3 regions of the Anaerostipes caccae L1-92 genome follow, and region 3 is predicted to be linked to each of the others. Evidence: riboswitches for the same ligand, from Rfam matches in the RefSeq annotation. Region 3 holds a riboswitch; each other region holds the start of a gene.

Region 1 (3,140 bases), 1.1 Mb from region 3:
GAACAGTTGCTCAGATTGGCAGTGATACTGCCGGAAACATCGGCGCAGGCCTGATTGCTCGCATCCCCGCCGCCGTGGAAGATCATGACTTCATTTCCGCTTCCTGCAAAGGAAGAGGTGATGGAGCCGCAGCTTGCATGAGCGTTGGCTCCGCTGGCATAACCGCCCGAATATACTTCACGGATGTCTACACTTTTCATTGTACAGGAAACAGAACCAGATACATCTGCAGAGGCTTTACCGTCCCCGTTTGCTGTGGCATAGCCGCCTCCGCGCAGAGAATATGTCCTGCTCGTGACACTTATGTTTACTGAGGCTACATCCGCTGAGGCATTATATGCTCCGGTGGTATACGCATAGCCGCCTCCGTATAGGTTGCCATGGTTGCTGGACGGGACAGAGGGAATGTCAACAGTGACAGATCCGGATACATTGGCACTGGCATTTCCCTTGGATGCATTGGCATATCCTCCTCCACACACTGAAGAAGCATTCACAGTACCTGAGACTTTAATGGAGACATTTCCACTCAGATCCGCATTTCCGGTACCATCGGAAAAACCTCCTCCATATATTCTGGACACCTGTACATTTTGGATGTCAATCGTTACATTTCCTTTTGCGGGTTTATTCTTTCCTCCGCCATAGATTGTAAAACCGCTCGTAACCGGTGTGTCAGACAGACGGGAATTACCGGAGGCATCAAAGACATAGGCTTTGCCGTCGGAATCCTTCTTGATCACGATGGAAGTGCCCTGAGCATAGAGTGTACTGCCTTCGATCATGATTTCCTGATCACTTGCAGCAGTTTTTTTCATTTTCACGTCTTTTTCAGATACTCCTTCATTGGAAATTTTGGCTGCAGCTGAGTTTTGGGCTTCTGTCGTCTCTTTCTTTGAGGTCTCGGTAACCTCTGGTTCAGGTGCTGTAGTTGTCTGCTGACTTTCGGCTGTCTCTGTCGGCCTGTCAGCAGATGCAGGTTTTTCTTCCTCAGATGCAGCCACATTCTCTGAAGAGGATGCCGCCTGAAGGTCCTTCTTTGCTTCCAGTGGTTCCTCCGCCGCATAACTTAAGTTGCCCAGAGTTGCAAGGCCGAGTGCAAGAAATATTGCGGTCAGCCACGCAGCAGGCTTTTTCAAGCGTTTCATAGTAATCTCCCCCTTATTTGATATGTTGTCATGATACTAAAATAAAAAACTCCGGCGGTATCCTGCCGGAGTCGATTTTATCTTAAAAAATGCAACGTAAGTCAAACTGCATAGAAAATATGCAGTACAAAATCCATCGAGAGGGCTATGAAAGTACAATAGTCCCGTAGGTAAAATGGAGCAACCGGCTGCCGTACCAGTAAATGGTTTAGGCCCTTGGCTTTGCGTCACCGGATTTCCCCGGTTTTGCCAAAATATAAAGACCGTTTTAAGCGGTGCTTATTTCTACCCTAAGTATATGGTCTAACCGTGGGAATGTCAATGAATACCTATTGTTTCCAGAGAATTTTATTGATATAATGGAGCATATGTCAAAGGAGAAACCAATGTCAATATTACAGATCAAAGATTTAATTCATCAATATATAACGTATGGGGAGAAGGAAGAGGAAACTCAGACAATAAATGCCGTAAATGGTGTGGATATGTCGGTGGAAAAAGGGGAGTTCATTGCCATTCTTGGACACAACGGCTCCGGCAAATCTTCCCTGGCAAAACATATCAACGGACTGCTGCAGCCCACATCCGGCTCTGTCTGTTTAAAGGGTATGGATACAAGAGACCATGAAAAGCTCCTGAAGATCCGCCAAAGTGCAGGAATTGTATTTCAAAACCCGGACAACCAGATTGTCGGTTCTGTAGTAGAAGAAGATGTAGCCTTCGGCCCGGAAAATATCGGCGTTCCCACAAAAGACATCTGGAGCCGCGTGGCAGGGGCACTGGAGGGCGTCGGAATGACCGCTTACCGCAGTGCAAGCCCCAACCATTTATCCGGCGGACAGAAACAGCGCATAGCCATTGCAGGGATCATGGCTATGGAACCGGAGTGTATTATCTTGGACGAGCCCACCGCGATGCTGGATCCTAAGGGAAGGCAGGATGTTTTGTCCCTGTCCAGGGAACTAAACAAAGAAAAAGAGATCACGATCATTTTAATCACACATGATATGGAAGAGGTACTGTTGGCTGACAAAGTGTTTGTCATGGATCAGGGAAAGGTCGTAATGAGCGGAACGCCAAAGGAAGTGTTTGCCCATGTTAAGGAGCTGAAAGGGTACGGGCTTGAAGTTCCGTTTGCCACAGAGCTTGCTTACGAGCTTAAAAAGGAGGGTATCAGGCTTTCTGATGCGATAACGACAAGGGAAGAACTGGTGGAAGAGTTATGTCAATTAGTTTAGAAAAAGTAAGTTATATATATGAAGATAATTCGGATATAAAGAAGCCCGCGCTGATCGATATAGATTTAGAGATCGGAGAGGGAGAATTTATCGGCATCATCGGACACACGGGATCGGGTAAGTCTACGCTGATCCAGCATCTGAACGGTCTCATGGAACCTACAAAAGGAAGGGTGTATTTTGAGGGAAAGAATATCCACGATGACAATTATGATATCAAGAGCCTCCGGGGAAAGGTCGGCCTGTGTTTTCAGTATCCGGAACACCAGCTGTTTGAGACAACCATACTGGAGGATGTCTGTTTCGGCCCTATGAACTTTGGGGCATCCAAAGAAGAAGCTGTCAAAGCCGCGAAGGAGGCACTCAAAGACGTGGGGATCTCAGAAGAACTGTTCGGAAAGTCGCCGTTTGAACTGTCCGGAGGACAGAAGCGCAGAGTAGCTATCGCAGGCATTCTGGCAATGAAGCCTGAATATTTTATTCTGGATGAACCGACCGCCGGTCTGGACCCTGAGGGAAGGGTACAGCTTTTAGAACTGCTGAAGCGTCTCAATCAGGAACAGGGTATCACGATCATACTTGTATCCCACAGTATGGAAGACATTGCATCCTATGTAGACAGGATGATCGTCATGAACCGTGGGCGGCTGGAATTTGACGGGGATAAGGAAGAGGTGTTTTCCCATCAGGAAGAACTGGAGCAGATGGGACTGTCCGTACCGTTTTTCAGACTCCTGGCCAATGATCTGAAAGA
Region 2 (3,140 bases), 650 kb from region 3:
CACTGCTTTATTCTGCAACATTTAAACCAGCAAGTTTCGCCAATTCAATGATAGAACTTTTTGACACTTTCTTGCCTTTGTACTCAACGAGATCATCCATTTCGCCAGTAAAGATGTCTGCTGGATTGTACTTTTTCAATATGATCGTATCTTCGTCAACGAAGATCTCAAGGGGATCCCTCTCATTCACATCCAGATTACGTCTTAACTCAATTGGTAAAGTAATACGTCCCAGCTCATCAAGCTTTCTTACAATACCTGTACTCTTCATATTCGCTTCCCTCCTTGCAAATTAGTAAACTACTATACCTAACAATATCATACCTCACAAAGCTTGTCAAATCCGGGCTTTGAAGCATATTCTTATGGGGAAAAGAATAGGATACACTAAGAACGAAAAAGGAGTTTTCCTTTGATCAATTATATATGGAGTATTTTAATCTTAGCAGGTATATTAATAGGAAGTATAAACGGTAATCTGAATGCCGTATCAGACACGATTCTGGATTCTTCTAAGGAAGCTGTACAACTCTGTATCCTGATGTTCGGGGTCGTGGGGGTATGGTCCGGGATTATGAACGTTGCAGTCTCCTTAGGCCTTGTAAAAAAGCTTGAGAGACTCATAGCGCCCTTTTTAAAGCTTCTGTTTCCGAGGTTGAGGGATAAGGAGGCAAAGGAATACATCAGCACGAATATCGTGGCTAATCTTCTGGGACTTGGATGGGCCGCAACACCGTCAGGGATCAAGGCAATGAAGGCCCTTGACAGGATCAATCCGCACAAAGGTGTCGCCACCAGGGAAATGTGTATGTTTCTGATTCTTAACATTTCATCTTTACAGCTGATTCCGGTCAACATCATCGTATTCCGAAGCCAGTACGGAAGTGTGAATCCGACCGCGATTGTTGCGCCGGCCATTGTTGCAACCTTTTGTTCCACGATCGTAGGAATTCTCTTTGCAAAGATCATCGAGAAATTTCAGAAAAGCACTTGATTTTTAGAGACAATTTGTATATGATGAGAATATAGGTTTAGAAAGAGTAAAATAAATAGGCAAAGCTGCCGAAAGGCAGTGACGCAAAGCTAAAGGGGCTATATCGTATAGGGAGTATGATCGTGCCAGCCAGCTGCCTCATAAATTATTATTTATGTGTAGATTGAGAATCCGTTGGATACTCAGTCTTTTTTGTTTCAAATAATAAATGGGGGTATGAAAATGAGTAAAAAGGTAAGAAAAAGTCTTGCAGTTCTTGCGGCTTTTGTGCTGACGATATCATTTATCGCAGGGAATGGTGCGTTCACCAATGTCCATGCACAGGAGGCGGAAACAGAAACTGCATCAGAACAGATCACTTCTACAACAGAGGCTTCTTTAGCAACTGAGGAAACAGCTGCAATGGCCACAGAATCTGTCACAACAGAGCAAAAGGCCGCAACAGAGAGTAATACAGAAGCCGCAAAGGCCGAGAGCACTGCATCTGTCACAGCAATTCAGAAAAAAACAGCCGTAAAGTCCGTAAAACAGGGATCAGATCCTGTGGTGACAAACGGCAATTTCACCAAATACTTAACTAAATTTGCATTTACAGACCATTTAGGAAATCCGTTCACGGAGTCTCATCCTGTCACAAAAGACAGCAATGTGATCATCAGATATGAGTTCAAAATTCCGAATAAGGAAACCATTCAGGGAGGATCCACTTATATTCTGAAAATGCCGAACGTGTTCCAGTTAGATGGTCTCAGCGGCGCTGCGCAGAAATTAAATAAGCAACAGGCAGGCGCTGTAGAGGAAGTTCCGAACTGGACCGTAAACAACAATGCGACCATCACAGTAAAATTTCCAAAAACGCTGACTCAATCTAATATTGAAGGGTTCATGGAGATTAGCTGCAGCGTGGACGCAGATCAGTTAAAAGAAGAGACAATTATTTTCGATCTGGGACAACTTGAGGGATTCGGGCAGGAGTATCAGACTGACTTTAAACCGGAAGTGGAAAAGAAAAGCCCTGAAGTAGCGAAAAAGGGAACGCTGAACAGAGAAGACCAGACCATCACATGGACGGTCATTGCCACACCGGATAAGGGAGACAATAATCTGGAAGGATACACCCTGATAGATACGTTTGATAAAAAACAAGTCTTTGTAAAAGGTTCCGTGGAGTTAGACGGAACAAAAACTGCCGATCCGGAACTAACTGACAATGGATGGAACTATAAGTTCGGAAAGATCAGCAATGGTTCCCATACATTAACTTACAAAACAAAGCTTACGGATGAATTTTTTGAATCAGATTATAAGTCCAATGGTGCAAAAGATATGTCTGCCATTGCAGCTAATACTGTAACAATTAAGACAGGGGACAGTAAAGGTGAAGCTTCAGCCGATGCTTCAGTCCGGGTGGTAAGATATGCATTTTGGAAAGATAAAAATGCATCCAATAATATAGGATATGATGACGATGCAAAGAAGCCGTATCTTGGCTTTCAGCTGAAAGGTTGGTACGATACAGCGGGCAGAGAACTGCCGGTTACATTTACAGATAAGCTTCCAGAAGGAACCTCACTGATGGAGACAGAAGGACAGCTCACAGTGAAATATGGCAGCGGCAATGCAGTGAAACTTACAAAGGCAGCAGGAAGTACACCGGGTGAAAATGAATATACGTATGATACGGCAACACGAGAATTTAAAGTAACACTTGATCCAAAGTACAACAATAACTTTGTCTATGTCAATTATAAGATCTGGCTGGATACCGAGGCGGCTGTAAAAAAAGGAAGTGTAAGAAATACTGCAGTCATGACGGTTGGAAACCATGTAAGCATTTCTGATTATGAGGATTCCAGCTGGGGAAGCGGATATCAGAAAGGAAAGCTGGGACTTACAAAGTCAGGAGCCTTTGCAAGAGTTGAAGATGACAATACCATAAAATGGACAGTCACTGTCAATAACAATCCAACCAAAACAGTGAATGGAGACATTCAGTTTAAAGATGTGCTTCCGGAAGGGCTTGAATACATTGCCGGATCTTTTAATGCTAATTATAAGGGCAAGAATGAAAAAAATGTGCAGGTAAATGGAAACGAATTAATTTTTACTATAAAGGATCTTGGAAAAAACAAATGCACGATCACAT
Region 3 (3,140 bases):
ATTTTCAAGATACAGGGAGACGATATCGGAAGCAAGCTGCTGTTTGCAGGCATTCGTTTCGCGGCGGCAGGACTCATGGTGCTTGCAGTTTTGGGAGTTCAGACAAGACAGAGGCCACTGCCGAAAAAAGGGGCATTTAAACATCTCTTGACTCTTGGAATTCTTCAGACGACAATCCAGTATTATTTCTTTTATGTGGGACTTGCGCATACCACGGGAGCCAAGGGGTCGATTATCAACTCATTTACAGCATTCTTTCCGGTAGTTTTGGCTCCGTTCTTCTTTAAGAGCGACCGGCTGACGGCGAAGAAAATCATAGGATGTGCCGTCGGACTTTCCGGCATCGTCCTGATCAATCTGAAAGGAGGGAGTCTCGGCGGATTTGCCTGGAATGGAGAAGGATTCATTGTACTGGCAGCACTGTCACAGAGTCTCGCATCCATTTACAGCAAGAAACTGGCACAGACGATGAATGTGATGCTGATCGCCGGATATCAGCTTCTGCTTGGAGGAAGCCTGCTTTTGATTTTTGGATATGCGGGAAACGGAACTTTGACATTCCAAACAAGCGGACTGATCCTGCTTCTTTACATGGCTGTCCTTTCTGCTGTTGCATTCAGCGTCTGGACCTGGCTTTTATCCCATTATCAGGTCAGTTCCATTTCCATCTATAATCTGCTGATTCCGGTGTTCGGAACACTGCTTTCCGGCCTGCTTTTAAAAGAAAACGTCTTTACTGCGGTTAATATCGCATCCATTCTTCTTGTATGCGGAGGAATTGCTGCAGTGAATAAACAGTAGGCAGCATGTTTTTCGGAAAGAGCCATATGAATGTTGTATTCATACGGCTTTTTCATTGTAACAGTTTCTGGGATGAAGTATATTAGAAGAAAGGAATATTACATATTGGGCAAAACAGGTGAAAGCCTGCGGCGCAAAGCTAAAGGGTCTAAGATTTTATTGATTATGACAGCCAGCTGCAGTTTTTATGCATTGCGTTTTTAGGACAGCAATGCATTTTTTATTTAATGATTATATGGGGACATTCACAAATATATTGAGGAGGGGACTAAGTTGAACTTAACAGGATTTAGAAGGATCACAGCTTGTTTCCTTGCCGCAGTCATGGTATTTTCAATGCTGTTTCAGACAGTGAAAATATCTGCGGCGGGAAGCACCGTCAAATCATCAGGCCTTAAGACGGTCTTTCTGACTGGATCAGACGGATATCCGTCTGGAGACGGCAGTACAAAGGAGCAGCCGCTGCATGATATCAATGCGGCATTTCGGGCTGCAGCAGACGGAGGAACGATTGTCATTATTGATTCCTATGTGGATCAAAAGGGGATTACAACGCCTGAGGAGAAAAAACTTACAATCCGGGGAGAACATCCGAGCGTATCTCTGACTCTCCGTTATGGGATAACTCTGGGGAGTGATCTGAAGTTTGACAGGATCAAACTTGAGACTACTTCTGTTGATGAGGAGGCCAGGCGTTTTTATGTCAATGGATATTCGTTGACCCTGACCGATACGGTCCAGTGTTTTGTGAATGAAAATGACAATCAGAAAGCCTATATTTATGCGGGAAGTCCGGACACCACAGAAGTCTCAGGGCGGAGGGCAAGGATTGATGTGGGCGGCGGAAACTTTGCCGGAATATACGGTTATGGGAAAAACGGGGCAAAAGTTTTGGAAGGAACAGAGGTTACGATCAGGGACAATGCCCTGACCGACCGGCTGGACACGGCATCCGTTGTAAATATCTATACAAAACAGAATCTCAGGGAGGCAGCACGGAATATTGACCTGCTGAATATTGCCGCGCCTCTTAACACATATAACCTGTTTCAGGTTAAAAATGTGACTCTTAGCTCTATTCTGACGATGGGCACTAACGGCGGAACCACGCTGGAAGGGAACCTGAATATGAAGGGAGACGCCAATCTGGACATCAGCTCTGATCTTTATGTCAAGGGGACGGTAAATGGCTCGGGAACGATCACTCCATGGTTTAGGGGACAGGTAGTTTCGGAGAGAAAAGATTCAGACGGACGTCTGTCGTTTTCAAACGATGTGAATGCATGGGAGATGCGCACAGAGGAGACGTCATCAGGGAAACGATGGTTTGCCGCGCCAAAAAATAAGGAGAGTGTGTATTTTATTGACGGAACATCGGGGAACGACGGGAATACCGGGGAGTCGGCAGACCAGGCATTTGCATCTGTACAAAAGGCTCTGGAGGCCGCCAAATCCGGGAAACAAAACATATCCTTGATTATCTCGGGAGACACGACAGTCGATGAGCCGCTGGAACTTTCCCTGCCGGGACATACGTTTTCAATTTCCGGTATCGGATCTGCTCCCGCTAAGCTTACGGTCAGCAAGCCTCTGACAATCAGAGAATACACGGAATTCAGCTTTTTGACCATGGACTTTACGGGGCGCGCCGGACAGGACGGCATTGTGATCGACACAGATATGGCTGTATTTGAAGATAATCTTACGATGGAGGGGACTCCGCCTGATATCAGATATATAAAATCTGGAGATGCGGGACAGCAGGTAGATATATTCAGCGGCACTTACGGGAATATAAACGGAGAAAATGAGGAGGCATTCCTTATCCTGCATAACGGATCTATCCAGGGGAAAATCAGCGGCTGGGGCTATATTAATGCGGCACCGGAAGAGTGGAACAATGATGCTGTATTTGTAGGAGGAGGCATTGAGAGCAGCGGCTGGCTGACCATATTAGGAGGAACACAATCTTTCACCGTAGATGGAGATATTAAGGCAGGATCACTGGAGACAGACGGACAGGAGGCAAATCTTCAGATCACCAGCGGAAGCCAGATTACTGTTAAAGATTTTGATCCTCAGGTTTCAATCACAGTTCTTCCAAAACAGGGAATGATATCCGAGGGTATTTATGTGACGGCAGATTCTTTTGTTGGAAATACTGAGATTTCCAGGGTCAGGCTAAAAAATACCAAGGGGTATGTGCTGCCTGTACAAAAAAGCGGCGAAAAATATATCGGAACATTGAAGGAAGCCCCGCAGCTGGATGCGCCCAGAAAGATTACTTGGGATGAAAAAGGATTCGGTGAACTTACGTGGGAAAAAGTTCCCGGGGCATC

Evidence for each region. A riboswitch is a leader RNA that binds a small molecule or an ion and turns the genes downstream of it on or off. The one in region 3 is predicted to bind cyclic di-GMP.
Region 1: another riboswitch for cyclic di-GMP. It lies ahead of ANCC_RS15665 (autotransporter outer membrane beta-barrel domain-containing protein); the one in region 3 lies ahead of ANCC_RS03750 (Ig-like domain-containing protein).
Region 2: another riboswitch for cyclic di-GMP. It lies ahead of ANCC_RS00505 (MSCRAMM family protein); the one in region 3 lies ahead of ANCC_RS03750 (Ig-like domain-containing protein).

The regions. Positions count from the first base shown of each region.
Region 1 covers NZ_AP023027.1:3,207,642-3,210,781, reverse strand. The annotation lists gene ANCC_RS15665 (autotransporter outer membrane beta-barrel domain-containing protein) at 1-1,148, opposite strand, end outside; cyclic di-GMP riboswitch class I at 1,325-1,409, opposite strand; gene ANCC_RS15660 (energy-coupling factor transporter ATPase) at 1,535-2,386, shown strand; gene ANCC_RS15655 (energy-coupling factor transporter ATPase) at 2,371-3,140, shown strand, end outside.
Region 2 covers NZ_AP023027.1:95,082-98,221, forward strand. The annotation lists gene ANCC_RS00495 (AbrB/MazE/SpoVT family DNA-binding domain-containing protein) at 8-271, opposite strand; gene ANCC_RS00500 (hypothetical protein) at 413-994, shown strand; cyclic di-GMP riboswitch class I at 1,043-1,135, shown strand; gene ANCC_RS00505 (MSCRAMM family protein) at 1,217-3,140, shown strand, end outside.
Region 3 covers NZ_AP023027.1:741,322-744,461, forward strand. The annotation lists gene ANCC_RS03745 (DMT family transporter) at 1-801, shown strand, start outside; cyclic di-GMP riboswitch class I at 900-985, shown strand; gene ANCC_RS03750 (Ig-like domain-containing protein) at 1,075-3,140, shown strand, end outside.